Regions from separate parts of the Micromonospora sp. WMMD1120 genome, predicted to be linked through region 2. Evidence: riboswitches for the same ligand, from Rfam matches in the RefSeq annotation. Region 2 holds a riboswitch; the other holds the start of a gene.
The links. A riboswitch is a leader RNA that binds a small molecule or an ion and turns the genes downstream of it on or off. The one in region 2 is predicted to bind thiamine pyrophosphate.
Positions count from the first base shown of each region.

Region 1: it holds a riboswitch for thiamine pyrophosphate, as region 2 does, so the genes downstream of both, thiE (thiamine phosphate synthase) here and O7634_RS02650 (ECF transporter S component) in region 2, are expected to answer to the same signal.

Region 1 is NZ_JARUBO010000005.1:1,196,697-1,200,100, reverse strand. Features, by position in the region: gene O7634_RS05665 (ThuA domain-containing protein) at 1-1,256, opposite strand, end outside; TPP riboswitch at 1,557-1,665, shown strand; gene thiE (thiamine phosphate synthase) at 1,660-2,286, shown strand; gene thiO (glycine oxidase ThiO) at 2,283-3,404, shown strand, end outside.
Region 2 is NZ_JARUBO010000005.1:553,032-556,435, forward strand. Features, by position in the region: gene O7634_RS02640 (SIS domain-containing protein) at 1-575, opposite strand, end outside; gene O7634_RS02645 (alpha/beta fold hydrolase) at 703-1,533, opposite strand; TPP riboswitch at 1,640-1,744, shown strand; gene O7634_RS02650 (ECF transporter S component) at 1,819-2,412, shown strand; gene O7634_RS02655 (ABC transporter ATP-binding protein) at 2,445-3,404, shown strand, end outside.

The DNA of each region.
Region 1 (3,404 bases), 640 kb from region 2:
GTGGCCAGGTAGAGGTTGCCCGCGCTGTCGAACGCCATGCTGCCGCCGGCGTGGCAGCAGGTGTTGCGCTGGGTGTCGACCCGCAGCATCTGCTTCTCGCTGGCCGGGTCGATGGTGTCGCCGGTCACCGTGAACCGGGAGAGCAGGTTGCGGGTGACGCCGTCGTTCGGCGCGTAGTAGAGGTACACCCACTTGTTGGTGGCGAAGTCCGGGTCGAGCCGGATGCCGATCAGGCCGTCCTCGTTGCCGGTGAAGACGTCCAGGTCGATGGCGGTGACGGTGTTGCCGGTGTCCGGCTTCACGATCTGCACGCGGCCGTCCCGCTCGATGTAGAAGACCCGCCCGTCGGGGGCGATGTCCAGCTCCATCGGGTTGCTGGTGTTGCTGTCCAGCGTGACCTTCTCGAAGTTGGCGGTCTTCGACGCGCCGCAGTCGGCGTCCGCGACACCGGCCGCGGTCCGGATGCCGCCGAGCAGGTGGGACAGGAACTCCGGCTCCGCGTACGACTCGCGGGTGTGGCCGCCGCCGGTGTACCAGGACCGGCCGCCGTCGTAGTCCTGACACCAGGCGATCGGGTGGTCCGCGCCCATCGCGCCCGCGCCCGGGGTGTAGGACTTCTCGTCCAGGCTGGCCAGCACGTGCACGTCCGGCCGGGGGTTGGTCTGGTAGTTGTACCACTCGTCGAAGCGGGACCAGCGGTCCGGCAGCTCGGCGGTGGACGGGTGGGCGTGGTCCTCCACCTTGACCGTTGCCGTCTGGTTCTGCGGGTGGTTGGCGAAGTACGCGCCGACCAGGTCGCCGTACCAGGCCCAGCTGTACTCGGTGTCCGAGGCGGCGTGGATGCCGACGTAGCCGCCGCCGGCCTTGACGTAGCGCTCGAACGCCGCCTGCTGCTCGGCGTTGAGCACGTCACCGGTGGTGGAGAGCCAGATCACGGCCTTGTACTTCGCCAGGTTGGCGTCGTTGAATGCCGCGCCGTCCTCGGTGTTGTCGGCGGTGAATCCGTTGGCAGCGCCGAGCTGTTGGATGGCGGCGATGCCGGTGGGGATGGAGTCGTGCCGGAAACCGGCGGTCTTGGAGAAGATCAGGACGGAGTAGGGATCGTCGGCGGCGTTGGCCGCCTTCGGCGCCACCTGGGCTGCCGGGGCCTGCTGCGGGGCCGCCTGGGCGGGCGTGCCGAACAGCGTGGTCGAGGCCATGGCCAGTGAGATCAGTGTTGCGGTGATGGGTACGCGGGCACGACGAGAACGGGACACGCCGCCTCCTGTGTCGTAGTGACAGAGCTCGCTGGAGCCGGCTCGCCGAATGCCGTCCCCGGTGGAGTCGGTGGTCACACCTCGTCAGGTGTCCCACCGACATTTTGTCGAATCGCTGAACAAATTAATTCGGCTGGTTCGATGTCGGGCAAGATGCGGACGGGTAACGGTTCTGCAACGGCGGGCGACATTCCGAACAGGACCGTATGAAGTGCCCCACAGATTTCGCCGCGCCCGGCCGCCGGACCCCCGCCGGCCCGCGCCTTGGCAGAGCGGCGGTTCTGTCGTACGGTGACACTCACGTAACCCACGGGAGCCCGGTGTACCGGGCTGAGAGGGGGGCTGACAGCCCCCGACCGTCGAACCTGATCCGGGTAATGCCGGCGCAGGGAGGAGTGTTGCCGTGCCGTCCCTCGGCCGACTGCATCTGATCACCGACACCCGACCCGGGCGCGAACCGCTCGCCGTGGTCCGGGCCGCCCTCAGCGCGGCCCGCGCCGACCTCGTCGTGCAGGTCCGGGTCGAGGACTCCGCCACCGACCGCGAGGCGTACGACCTGGCCCGGCGGGTGCTCGCGCTCTGCACGCCGTACGGGGCGACCTGCCTGGTCAACGACCGGCTGCACGTCGCCCTGGCGGTGGGTGCCGCCGGTGGGCACGTCGGGGCCGACGACCTGCCGGTCGCCGCCGCCCGCCGGGTGCTCGGCCCCGCCGGTGTGCTGGGCGCCACCGCCCGCGCGCCGGGCACGGCGAGCGCTGCCGTCGCGGCCGGCGCCAGCTACCTGGGCGTCGGGCCGTGCCACCGCACGAGCACCAAGACCGGACTCCCGGACCCGATCGGCCCCACCGGGGTACGCGCCGTCGTCGACGCCGTCGACGTGCCGGTCATCGCGATCGGCGGGGTGACCGCCGCCCGGGTGCCCGCGCTGCGCGCCGCCGGGGCGTACGGGGTGGCCGTCGTCGGCGCCGTCTCCGCCGCCGCCGATCCGGCACGGGCGACCGCCGAGCTGATCGAGGCGCTGGCGTGCTGACCGGCCGGTCACCGTCAGCGCCAGCACGCGACCGGGCCCGGCCGGACGTGGCGGTGGTGGGCGCGGGCCCGATCGGGCTGGCCATCGCGTGGCGCTGTGCCGCCCGTGGGCTGCGCGTCGAGGTGTACGACGCCGCGTCCGGCTCGGGGGCCTCGGCGGTCGCCGCCGGCATGCTCTCCCCGGTCGCCGAGGCGTACTTCGGGGAGCGGCTGTTGACCGAGCTGCTGCTGGCGTCCGCCGCCCGCTGGCCGGCGTTCGCCGCCGAGCTGACCGCGACGACCGGCGTCGGGATCGGTTACCGGACCGAGGGCACGGTGCTGGTCGGGCTGACCGGCGACGACCTGGCCGAGGCGCGCCGGCTCTGGGCGTACCAGCAGGGGCTGGGTCTGCCGGTGACCCCGCTGCGCCCCAGTGCGCTGCGCGACCACGAACCGGCGCTCGCCCCGGGGGTGCGCGGCGGCGCGCTCGCGCCCACCGACCACCAGGTCGACCCCCGCCGGCTGGTGCCGGCGCTGCGCACGGCCGCGCGGCGGGCCGGCGCGGTGCTGGTGCCACGGGCGGTCCGCCGGCTGTCCGATGTGGACGCCGGGCACACCGTGGTCGCCGCCGGCTGCGGGGCCGCCGCGCTCACCGGCCTGCCCGTGCGGCCGGTCAAGGGCCAGATCCTCCGGCTGCGCGCGCCCGACGGCGGCGCGCCGGGCTTCCGGCACGTGATCCGGGGGTACGCCGACGGCGAGTCGGTCTACCTGGTGCCTCGCCCCGACGGTGAGGTCGTGCTCGGCGCGACCGTCGAGGAGCGGTCGGACACCACTGTCACCGCCGGCGCGGTGCAGCGCCTGCTGCGCGCGGGTGTCGACCTGCTGCCCGAGCTGGCCGAGTACGAGCTGGTCGAGGCGGTCGCCGGGCTGCGCCCGGGAACCCCGGACAACGCGCCGATCCTCGGGCCGTTGCCCGGCCGGCCGGGTGTCCTGGTCGCCACCGGGCACCACCGGCACGGCATCGTGCTCACCCCGCTCACCGCCGACCTGATCGCCGACCTGGTGCTCGGCGGCGTACCCGATCCGCTGCTCGCGCCGCTGCGGGCCGATCGCTTCGACGGTGCCGGCGCTGCCGGTTCC
Region 2 (3,404 bases):
ACCGCGCCGACCGCGCCGCCACCGGGCAGCGGCAGCGTCGCGTCACCGTACGGGGCGCCGTTGTCGAGCACCACGTCGGCGAGGTCGCTCAGCCTCCGCCCGGACGGGTGCCGGGAGGCCATCCGGTCGGAGTGCTGCGCCGAGGTGATCGCCACCAGCGGGTGACCGTGCTCCTTCACCAGCGTGGCGAACTCCACCATCGCGCCGTTGACCCCGGAGTTCGAGGCGAGCACGAAGACGTCGGTGGGTCGCACCGGCGCCAGCTCGTACAGGCGGTGCGCGACCGACGGGTCCCGTTCCAGAAACGGACCGAGCCGGTCGGCCGGTTCGCCGCCCAGCAGCACCAGGTCCCGTAGCGCGATCCGGTTGGTCGGCACCAGCCCACCGGCCCGACCGGCGATCTCCATGGCCAGGGCCTCCGAGTGCCCCGTGCCGAACGCGTGCACCACACCGTCGGCGCGGACCGCCTCGGCGATCAGGTCGGCGGCCCGCCCCACCGCCTCCCGTTGGCTGGCGGCCACCCGGCCGATCGTCTCGGTCACCACAGCCAGATAGGCCTCGGCGCTCACCGTCATGCGTCCTCCAATGTCCGATTGCCGCCCAGTCGACTCACCGCGAGGTCGACCGCCGCCCGTCGGCGCGTCAACCTGCTGATTCCGGACCGGCGCGAACCGCCCCCGGCCGGTGGTGGCGGCCCGCCACTCAGGCCGTCCCACCGGCGCGGGCCAGGATCGCCTCGGCGAGCGGGCCGGGCGCGACGTCCGGAATCCAGTGGCTCACCCCGGGGATCGGCACGAAGCGGTAGTCCCCGGTGACGTTCGCCGCGCAGGCCTCGGCCGCGGTCCGGCCGATGGCGACGTCCCGGTCGCTCCAGACGTACGTGGTGGGCACCGCGACCGGGCCGACGCCGGCCAGGTCGGCGCGCGACATCGCCCGGTACCAGTTCAGCGCGGCCGTGAGCGCCCCCGGCGCGCGCATCGGGTCGGCGTACCGGTTCACCCGGGCCGCGTCGCCCACCCCGCCGAGCAGCTTGCGCAGTGCGGTGGCGTGCCAGGCCAGCAGCACCCTCTCCGCCTTCTCCGGTTTGCGGAACAGCGCGATGTACGACGAGCGGGCCTTCTGCTGGGCGTCGGTGGCCAGCGCGTGCGCCATCGCGGCCGGATGCGGCACGGACACCGCGGTCAGCGTGCGGACCCGCTCGGGGTGCCGGGCCGCGACCGCCCAGGCCACCACCGCGCCCCAGTCGTGGCCGACCAGGTGCACGGCGTCCAGTCCGAGGGCGTCGAGCACCGCTACCGCGTCGGCGACAAGCTCGGGGATCCGGTAGTCGGCCACCGCCGTGGGCCGGGCCCCGGGCGAGTAGCCGCGCTGGTCCAGCGCGTACGTGCGCAGGCCCCCCGCGTGCAGCGCCGGCACCACGTCGTCCCACTCGCCGCTGTGCTGGGGAAAACCGTGCAACAACAGAACGGGTACGCCGTCCGGCGGACCGTCGACGGTCACCTCGAACGTGAAGCCTCGCGCGTCAACCCGCATGATCGACAGCGTACCCAGTCGGCGGCGGACGGATCGCCGCCGCAGGTCAGGCGGATGCCCGCTGGGCCGGCGGCCCGGGTCGGTGTTAGCGTCAGCGAGACAACTTCATATCCGACAGGGGAGCGCACAGCGCTGAGAGTGCGGGCACGCCCGCAGACCCTCGAACCTGATCTGGGTAATGCCAGCGCAGGGAGTTCGGTCGACCTCCAGCCGCGCCGTGGTCCGGCGCCACCGGGCACGGCGTGCGTCTTCTCCTGGTTCTCTTCACTTGAACTGGGAGCAAACATGACATCCACCAGCGACACCAACCGTTGGCGCACCATCGACATCGTGGTCGCCTCGGTGATCGCTGTCGCCTTCGGCGTCATCTTCTGGGCCTGGGGTCTGGTCTGGAGCGCCACCGAGGGCGCGTTCGCCTTCTTCCCACCGGCGCAGACGCTGCTCTACGGCGTCTGGCTGATGCCGGCAGTGCTCGGCGGGCTGGTCATCCGCAAGCCCGGCGCCGCGCTGTACTGCGAGACGGTGGCGGCGGTCCTCTCGGCGCTGCTGGGCAGCCAGTGGGCCGGCACGGTGATCCCGCAGGGCTTGGTGCAGGGCATCGGCGCCGAGTTGGCGTTCGCCGCCTTCCGGTACCGGTCGTTCCGGCTGCCGACCGCGGTGCTGGCCGGCGCGTTGACCGGTCTGAGCGCCGCGCTGTTCGACTTCTTCGTCTGGAACGTCGACTACGCGCTGGGCGACTACCGCATCCCGTACGCGCTGCTCACCATCGTCAGCGCCACCGTCATCGCCGGCGCGGGCAGCTGGCTGCTCACCCGGGCGCTGGCCAACACCGGCGTGCTGGACCGCTTTCCCGCGGGCCGCGACCGCGCCCTGATCTGACCGCCCGGACGGGCACCGCAGAGGGGGGTCTGGTGGGCGGGGTACTGCTGCGCGGGTTCGGCTGGCGGCACGCCGGCCGGCGGGCCTGGGCGCTGCGCGGGGTGGACCTGCGGGTCGAGGCCGGGGAACGGGTGCTGCTGCTCGGGCCGTCGGGGGCCGGCAAGAGCACGCTGCTCAGCGCCCTCGCCGGGCTGCTCCCGGAGGACTCCGGCGAACAGGAGGGCACCGTCGAGATCGACGGCCTCGACCCGCGCAAGGGGCGGGAACGGGTCGGCGTCGTCTTCCAGGACCCGGAGACCCAACTGGTGATGGCGCGCTGCGGCGACGACGTCGCGTTCGGGTTGGAGAACCGGGGCGTACCGACCGACGAGATCTGGCCCCGGGTCGACGCGGCGCTGCGCCGGGTCGGTTTCCGCTATCCCCGCGACCGCGCCACCGCCGCGCTCTCCGGCGGCGAACAGCAGCGCCTCGCCCTGGCCGGCGCGCTGGCCCTGCGCCCCGGCCTGCTCCTGCTCGACGAGCCGACGGCCAACCTCGACCCGGTCGGCGCCGAGCTGGTCCGGCACGCGGTGGCCGGCGCCCTGGACGCCGACACCACACTGATCCTGGTCGAGCACCGGGTCGCCGAGGCGCTGCCGCTCGTCGACCGGGTGGTCGTACTGGAGCCCGGCGGCGGCGTCCGCGCGGACGGCGCCCCCGACGCGGTCTTCGCGGCGCACGGCGCGGCCCTGGCCGCCGAGGGGGTCTGGGTGCCCGGTCACCCCATCGCGCCCCGACCGGCCACCGCCGGGCCCGGGGAGGTGTTGCTCACCGCCGACCGGCTCGGCCTGCCGCCCCGGCTGGGCTCCACCGATCTTTCGGTACGCGCCGGTGAGGCGCTCGCCGTACGCGGACCCAACGGCGCCGGCAAGTCGACACTGGCGCTGCTGCTCGGCGGGCTGCTCCGGCCGGGCGCCGGGCGGGTCACCGCGTCCGCCGAGCTGGCCGGCGCG